2 regions of the Bradyrhizobium sp. USDA 4506 genome follow, and region 2 is predicted to be linked to the other one. Evidence: riboswitches for the same ligand, from Rfam matches in the RefSeq annotation. Region 2 holds a riboswitch; the other holds the start of a gene.

Region 1 (3,406 bases), 170 kb from region 2:
CATAGTCGGTGATCCCGATCGTGGCGACGTCGCCCTCGATGCGGAGCCATTCGTGGTCGGACGTGTACAGCGTCGTCATGGGGTCGATCCTTTGGCGTTCAGCGTTTGTAGGTATTGGGGACGAAGGGCGTAGCGGCGACTTTCAGCGGCAGCCGCTGGCCGCGCACTTCGGCGAAAACGGTGGTGCCGACGGCGGAAAGGGCCGTGGGCAGGTAGCCCATCGCAACCGGCGCATTGAGGCTCGGGCCGAAGCCGCCCGAGGTCACCTTGCCGATCTGCTCGGTCGAGCCGGCATCGGCGAACAGCGCGGCGCCTTCGCGCACCGGTGCGCGGCCGTCAGGCTTCAGGCCGACCCGTCGGCGCGCAGCGCCATCTGCGAATTGCGCGAGAATTTTGTCGGCGCCGGGGAAGCCGCCGGCGCGGGCGCCGCCGCTGCGGCGAACCTTCTGCACCGACCATTCCAGCGCGCCTTCGACCGGCGTCGTCGTGGTGTCGATGTCATGGCCATAGAGGCACAGCCCGGCTTCGAGCCGCAGGCTGTCGCGCGCGCCGAGCCCGATCGGCAACACGTCGGGATTGTCGAGCAGCGCGGTGACCAGGGCTTCCACCTTGTCTGCGGGCACCGAGATCTCAAAGCCGTCCTCGCCGGTATAGCCGGAGCGCGAGACGAAGCAGTCGACGTCGCCGACGCCGCGCGGACCGGCATCCATGAATTTCATCGAACTGACATCCGCACAAAGATTCGCCAGCGCCGATTCGGCTTTCGGGCCCTGCAGCGCGATCAGCGCGCGGTCGGCCAGCGAGATGATCTCGCAGGCGTCGGAGAGATGCGCGCGGAGATGCGCCTCGTCCTCGGCCTTGCAGGCGGCGTTGACCACCAGGAACAGGTGATCTCCGAAATTCGCCACCATCAGGTCGTCGAGCAGGCCACCGTCATTGTTAGTGAATTGCGCGTAGCGCTGCCGTCCCGGCGCGATACCGACGATGTCCTGCGGCACCAGTTTTTCCAGCGCGAGCGCGGCATCCGCGACCTTGCCAGATTTGGCCCTCAGCACGAGCTGGCCCATGTGCGACACATCGAACAGGCCGGCTTCCTTGCGGGTGTGCAGGTGCTCCTTCAGCACGCCGGCCGCGTATTGCACCGGCATGTCATAGCCGGCGAACGGCACCATCTTGGCGCCGCGCGCAAGGTGCAGCGCGTGCAGCGGGGTCTGTTTCAGCGGGGAGGTTTCGCGCGCAAGCATCACAGGGCCCTCGCGGTTCCCGCCGGGGACCTATTTCCCCTTGAGAAACCTGCAGAAAGCCCCATCTGTCGCTGTGCCTGAGAGTATTATCCCGTCGGCGGACGCATCGGGGCGAACCCCAGCGTCTCTTTCCAGATGTCAGACGTCACGCGGTCCTTTTGCCTGAGAGTTTCCGGGGCGGTTGCTCCTTCGGCGCCGGCGGTAAGGCCGGTCTCTCCCGACGTGACTAGGTATAGGTAGGTAGAAAACACGGCGCCACCAAGACTGTCAACGCAGCTGCAGCAACTATCCAATGGGCTTTGTGCTGCCGCGGCAAGCCCATGATCCGCCTGCACAGTTTCTGGACACCGCAGCTGGCAATGTCTAAAAGCGTTCGGCCGGAAAATGACGCCTTTTTGCGGCTGGCCGGCCCCTTTTTCCGATTGGATGAACATGAGCAGCGTCAACGACATCAGGTCGACATTTCTGAACTTCTTCAAGGAGAACGGGCACGAGATCGTGGCCTCGTCGCCGCTGGTTCCGCGCAACGACCCGACCTTGATGTTCACCAATGCCGGCATGGTGCAGTTCAAGAACGTCTTCACCGGCGTCGAGAAGCGCGGCTACCAGCGCGCCACGACGTCGCAGAAGTGCGTGCGCGCCGGCGGCAAGCATAACGACCTCGACAATGTCGGCTACACCGCGCGCCATCTCACCTTCTTCGAGATGCTCGGCAACTTCTCGTTCGGCGATTACTTCAAGGAGCGCGCGATCGAGCTCGCCTGGAATCTGATCACCAAGGATTTCGGGCTGAAGAAGGACAAGCTGCTGGTCACCGTCTACCACACCGACGACGAGGCGGCCGGCTACTGGAAGAAGATCGCGGGCTTCTCGGACGACCGCATCATCCGCATCCCGACCTCGGACAATTTCTGGGCGATGGGCGACACCGGCCCGTGCGGACCGTGCTCCGAAATCTTCATCGACCGCGGCGAGCACATCTGGGGCGGCCCTCCGGGCAGCCCGGATGAGGATGGCGATCGCTTCCTCGAATTCTGGAATCTGGTGTTCATGCAGTACGAGCAGGTGACGAAGGAGGAGCGCGTAGCGCTGCCGCGTCCCTCGATCGACACCGGCATGGGGCTCGAGCGCATGGCCTGCATCCTGCAGGGCGTCGAGAGCGTGTTCGAGACCGATCTGTTCCGCAATCTGATCGATGCCGCCGCGTCTACCCTCGGGCACGGTCCGAACGAGCAGAACGTTGGGTCGTATCGGGTGATCGCGGACCATCTGCGCTCGTCCGCGTTCCTGATCACCGACGGCGTGCTGCCGTCGAACGAGGGCCGCGGCTACGTGCTGCGCCGGATCATGCGCCGCGCGATGCGCCATGCACAGCTCTTGGGCGCGAGCGAGCCGCTGATGCATCGCCTGGTCTGGGCGCTGGTCCGCGAGATGGGCCAGGCCTATCCGGATCTGGTCCGTGCGGAGAAGCTGATCGAGGAGACGCTGCGGCTGGAGGAGACGCGCTTCCGCAAGACGCTGGCGCGCGGCCTGTCGATCCTCGACGAGAAGAGCGCCGGCCTCAAGAAGGGCGACATGTTCGACGGCGACACCGCGTTCACGCTGTACGACACCTACGGCTTCCCGCTCGATCTGACGCAGGACGCGCTGAAGTCGCGCGGCATCAGCGTCGACCAGGCGTCGTTCACCGACGCGATGGAGCGGCAGCGCGTCAAGGCGCGTGCCTCGTGGGCGGGCTCGGGCGAGGCGGCGAGCGAGGCGATCTGGTTCCCGCTGCGCGAGAAGCTCGGTGCGACCGAATTCCTCGGCTACGAGACCGAGAGCGCGGAAGGCGCGGTGACGGCGCTGATCAAGGACGGCGCCGAGGTCGAGAGCCTGAAGGCCGGCGAGAGCGGCGCGATCGTGCTGAACCAGACCCCGTTCTACGGCGAGTCCGGCGGCCAGGTCGGCGACACCGGCGTGCTGACCGGGGAGGGCGTCAAGTTCCGCGTCACCGACACGCAGAAGAAGGCCGGCGATCTGTTCGTGCATCTCGGCACGGTGGAGCAGGGCACGCTCGGCGTCGGCACCACATTGCAGCTCGAGGTCGATCACACCAGGCGCTCGTCGATCCGCGCCAACCATTCGGCGACGCATCTGCTGCACGAGGCGCTGCGCCAGGT
Region 2 (3,406 bases):
GGTCAGCTTGTCGTCGGAAACCTTCCAGTCCGCCATCTGCGGCTGGATCTTGAAATTGGAATCCGTCGCCAGCAGCGTATCATAGATCATGTAGCCATGATCGCGGGTGATGTAGGCCGTGGTCATGATCGGATCGATGACGCGCAGATCCGAGTGCATCACCGCGGTGATGGTCTTGCCCGCGGCCATCGCCTGCGGCGCGAATGACAATTCCTGCGGCGCGAACGACAGCGCGAGCGCCGTCAACGCGGCCGCTAGCGTGCGGTGTTTCCAACGCGAGATAGGGAACATGCAATCTCTCCTGACGTGTAACTGGTCAAAGCCGGCTTATTCGTTATGCATGTGGTTCGTTATTTAGGCGAACTAACATGCTGTATGGCTTGTGAAATCGAGACTTGCACCAAGCGCCAAGCGCGTCAATCGGTTTCAGGTCGCATCGGACGTACACAAACGAATGAGGCCGCGCGCCAGATTTTGGCTTTACAAAATCGTCGGCTGAGATTTTCGTAACGCGCGCGCGATGCCGGCGCCGTCAGAACAACAAGAGAGAACAACGATGAACCCCGCCAATCTCCCCTTTGATTCCGAAACGATGCTGCAGGGCCTGCGCAGCTGGGTGGAATGCGAAAGCCCGACCTGGGACGCCGCCGCGGTCGAACGCATGCTCGATCTCGCCGCCCGCGAGATGGCGATCATGGGTGCGACGATCGAGCGCATCGCCGGACGCCAGGGCTTCGCGGGCTGCGTCCGCGCCCGTTTTCCCCATCCGAAACAAGGCCAGCCCGGCATCCTGATCGCCGGCCATCTGGACACCGTTCACCCCGTCGGCACCATCGAGAACCTGAAGTGGCGGCGCGAAGGCAACAAGTGCTTCGGGCCGGGCATCTTCGACATGAAGGGCGGCAACTACCTGTCGATCGAGGCGATCAGGCAATTGGCGCGCGCCTCTTTCACGACTCCGCTGCCGATCACCGTGCTGTTCACCCCCGACGAAGAGGTCGGCACGCCGTCGACGCGCGACATCATCGAGGCGGAAGCCGCGCGCAACAAATATGTGCTGGTGCCGGAGCCCGGCCGTCCAAACAACGGCGTCGTCACCGGCCGCTATGCGATCGCGCGCTTCAACCTGGAAGCCACCGGCAAGCCCAGCCATGCCGGCGCAACGCTGTCTTCCGGCCGCTCCGCGATCCGCGAGATGGCGCGGCAGATCATCGCCATCGACGGCATGACCACCGAGGACTGCACCTTCTCGGTCGGCATCGTGCATGGCGGCCAGTGGGTCAATTGCGTCGCAACGACCTGCACCGGCGAAGCGCTCAGCATGGCCAAGCGCCAGGCCGATCTCGACCGTGGCGTCGAGCGCATGCTGGCACTGTCGGGCACCGCCAACGACGTGACCTTCAAGGTGACGCGCGGCGTCACCCGCCCGGTGTGGGAGCCCGATGCGGGCACCATGGCGCTCTATGAAAAGGCAAAAGGCCTTGCTGCAGCGATGGGTCTCGATCTGCCGCACGGCAGCGCCGGCGGCGGCTCGGACGGCAACTTCACCGGCGCGATGGGCATCCCCACGCTCGACGGCCTCGGCGTTCGCGGCGCCGATGCACATACGCTCAACGAGCACATCGAGGTCGACAGCCTCGCCGAACGCGGCCGCCTGATGGCGGCACTGCTGGCGACGCTGGACTGACATCGATTTGCACTGCACAACACGTTGGCACTGCCGGATCGAAATTTAGCCTTGTCCATTTTTAAGGCTTCGCCTACGGTCCGGCCGTCCAACGCGACGATGCGGGAGAGATCGAAGCGACAACGTTCGTGTTGTTGCCTTCGGCGCCGACGGAGCAACCGCCCCGGAAACTCTCAGGCAAAAGGACTGTATCGTCAGGACGATCTGGAGAGAGACGAACATGGCCGCACATCAAGGGCCATGACGTCCACCGAAGGGGATAGTTCGCTTCTGGCCCCGGCCCGATGCGGATCAAGCTCTCAGGTACCGTGACAGATGGGGCGCCGAATGCCGGTTTGACCGGTGGTTCGGCGACTCTAACCCACGGGAGCCTGACAACCATCATGCCACATATCGCGATTATCGGCGCCGGCATCACCGGCGTAACGACGGCCTATGCCCTGCTTGAACGCGGCTACAAGGTGACTGTCCTTGACAGGCATCGCTACGCCGCGATGGAAACCTCGTTCGCCAATGGCGGACAACTCTCCGCCAGCAATGCCGAGGTATGGAACAGCGCCGCGACCATTCTGAAGGGGCTGCGCTGGATGTTGAGAAGCGACGCGCCGCTGCTGATGAACCCGAAGCCGAGCTGGCACAAATATTCCTGGATCGGCGAGTTCGTAGGCCACATCACGCGCTATCGCGGCAACACCATCGAGACCACGAAGCTCGCCATCGAAGCGCGCAAGCATCTGTTCTCGATCGCAGAGCGCGAAAACATCGCCTTCGATCTCGAACGCCGCGGCATCCTGCACGTCTATCACGACAGGGCCGGCTTCGAAGCCGGCCTCAAGGTCAACACGCTGCTGCAGCAAGGCGGGCTCGACCGCCGGCCGGTGACCCCGGACGAGATCCGCGTCATCGAACCCGCGCTGCAGACAACCTGCTATGGCGGCTTCTTCACGCCGTCCGACGCGACCGGCGATATTCACAAATTCACGCGTGGGCTTGCCGACGCCTGCATCCGCCGTGGCGCGAGCTTCGTCCATGAAGCCGACGTCGACACGATCGCACACGGCGATGACGGCTTCCGCATCGGCTGGAACGAAGCTGCTTCACATGATGCTGCGGTCGCGACGCGACAGCAGCTACAGGCGGACGGGATCGTGATTTGCGCCGGCGTGGCGAGCCGCCACTTCGCCAGCCTGCTCAACGACCGCGTCAATGTCTATCCGGTGAAGGGCTATTCGATCACGGTGCAGCTCGATGCGCCGCAAAGCCGGAATGCGGCCCCAACCGTCAGCCTGCTCGATGAAGCTGCGAAGATCGTCACCAGCCGGCTCGGCGCCGACCGCTTCCGCGTCGCCGGCACCGCCGAGTTCAACGGCTTCAACCGCGACATTCGCGCCGATCGCATTCAACCGCTGGTGGACTGGGTGCGGCATCATTTCCCGGAGATCGATACGTCGAAAGTCGTGCCATGGGCGGGCCTGCGCCCGATGATGCCGAACATGATGCCGGTGGTTCGCGCCGGACGGATTCCGGGCGTGTTCTACAATACGGGCCACGGTCATCTCGGCTGGACGCTGTCGGCGGCGACGGCGCAGATGGTGGCCCAGGCGATCGACGATTGGCGCGACCTCGACACGCCGCCGATGGCGCCGTCGTTCGGCGCCGGGCTCGATGTGCCCGCCGACGCGCGCAAAGCTGAAATCAATCCACCTTCCAGTGGACTGC

The links. A riboswitch is a leader RNA that binds a small molecule or an ion and turns the genes downstream of it on or off. The one in region 2 is predicted to bind glycine.
Region 1: linked by a shared signal. The riboswitch ahead of gcvT (glycine cleavage system aminomethyltransferase GcvT) and the one ahead of ACVIHF_RS19935 (D-amino acid dehydrogenase) in region 2 are both predicted to bind glycine.

Annotation. Positions count from the first base shown of each region.
Region 1 is NZ_JBSSBM010000002.1:3,907,213-3,910,618, reverse strand. Features, by position in the region: gene gcvH (glycine cleavage system protein GcvH) at 1-79, opposite strand, end outside; gene gcvT (glycine cleavage system aminomethyltransferase GcvT) at 99-1,244, opposite strand; glycine riboswitch at 1,386-1,474, opposite strand; gene alaS (alanine--tRNA ligase) at 1,677-3,406, shown strand, end outside.
Region 2 is NZ_JBSSBM010000002.1:3,738,398-3,741,803, forward strand. Features, by position in the region: gene ACVIHF_RS19925 (ABC transporter substrate-binding protein) at 1-291, opposite strand, end outside; gene ACVIHF_RS19930 (M20/M25/M40 family metallo-hydrolase) at 557-1,687, shown strand; glycine riboswitch at 1,780-1,886, shown strand; glycine riboswitch at 1,890-2,004, shown strand; gene ACVIHF_RS19935 (D-amino acid dehydrogenase) at 2,071-3,406, shown strand, end outside.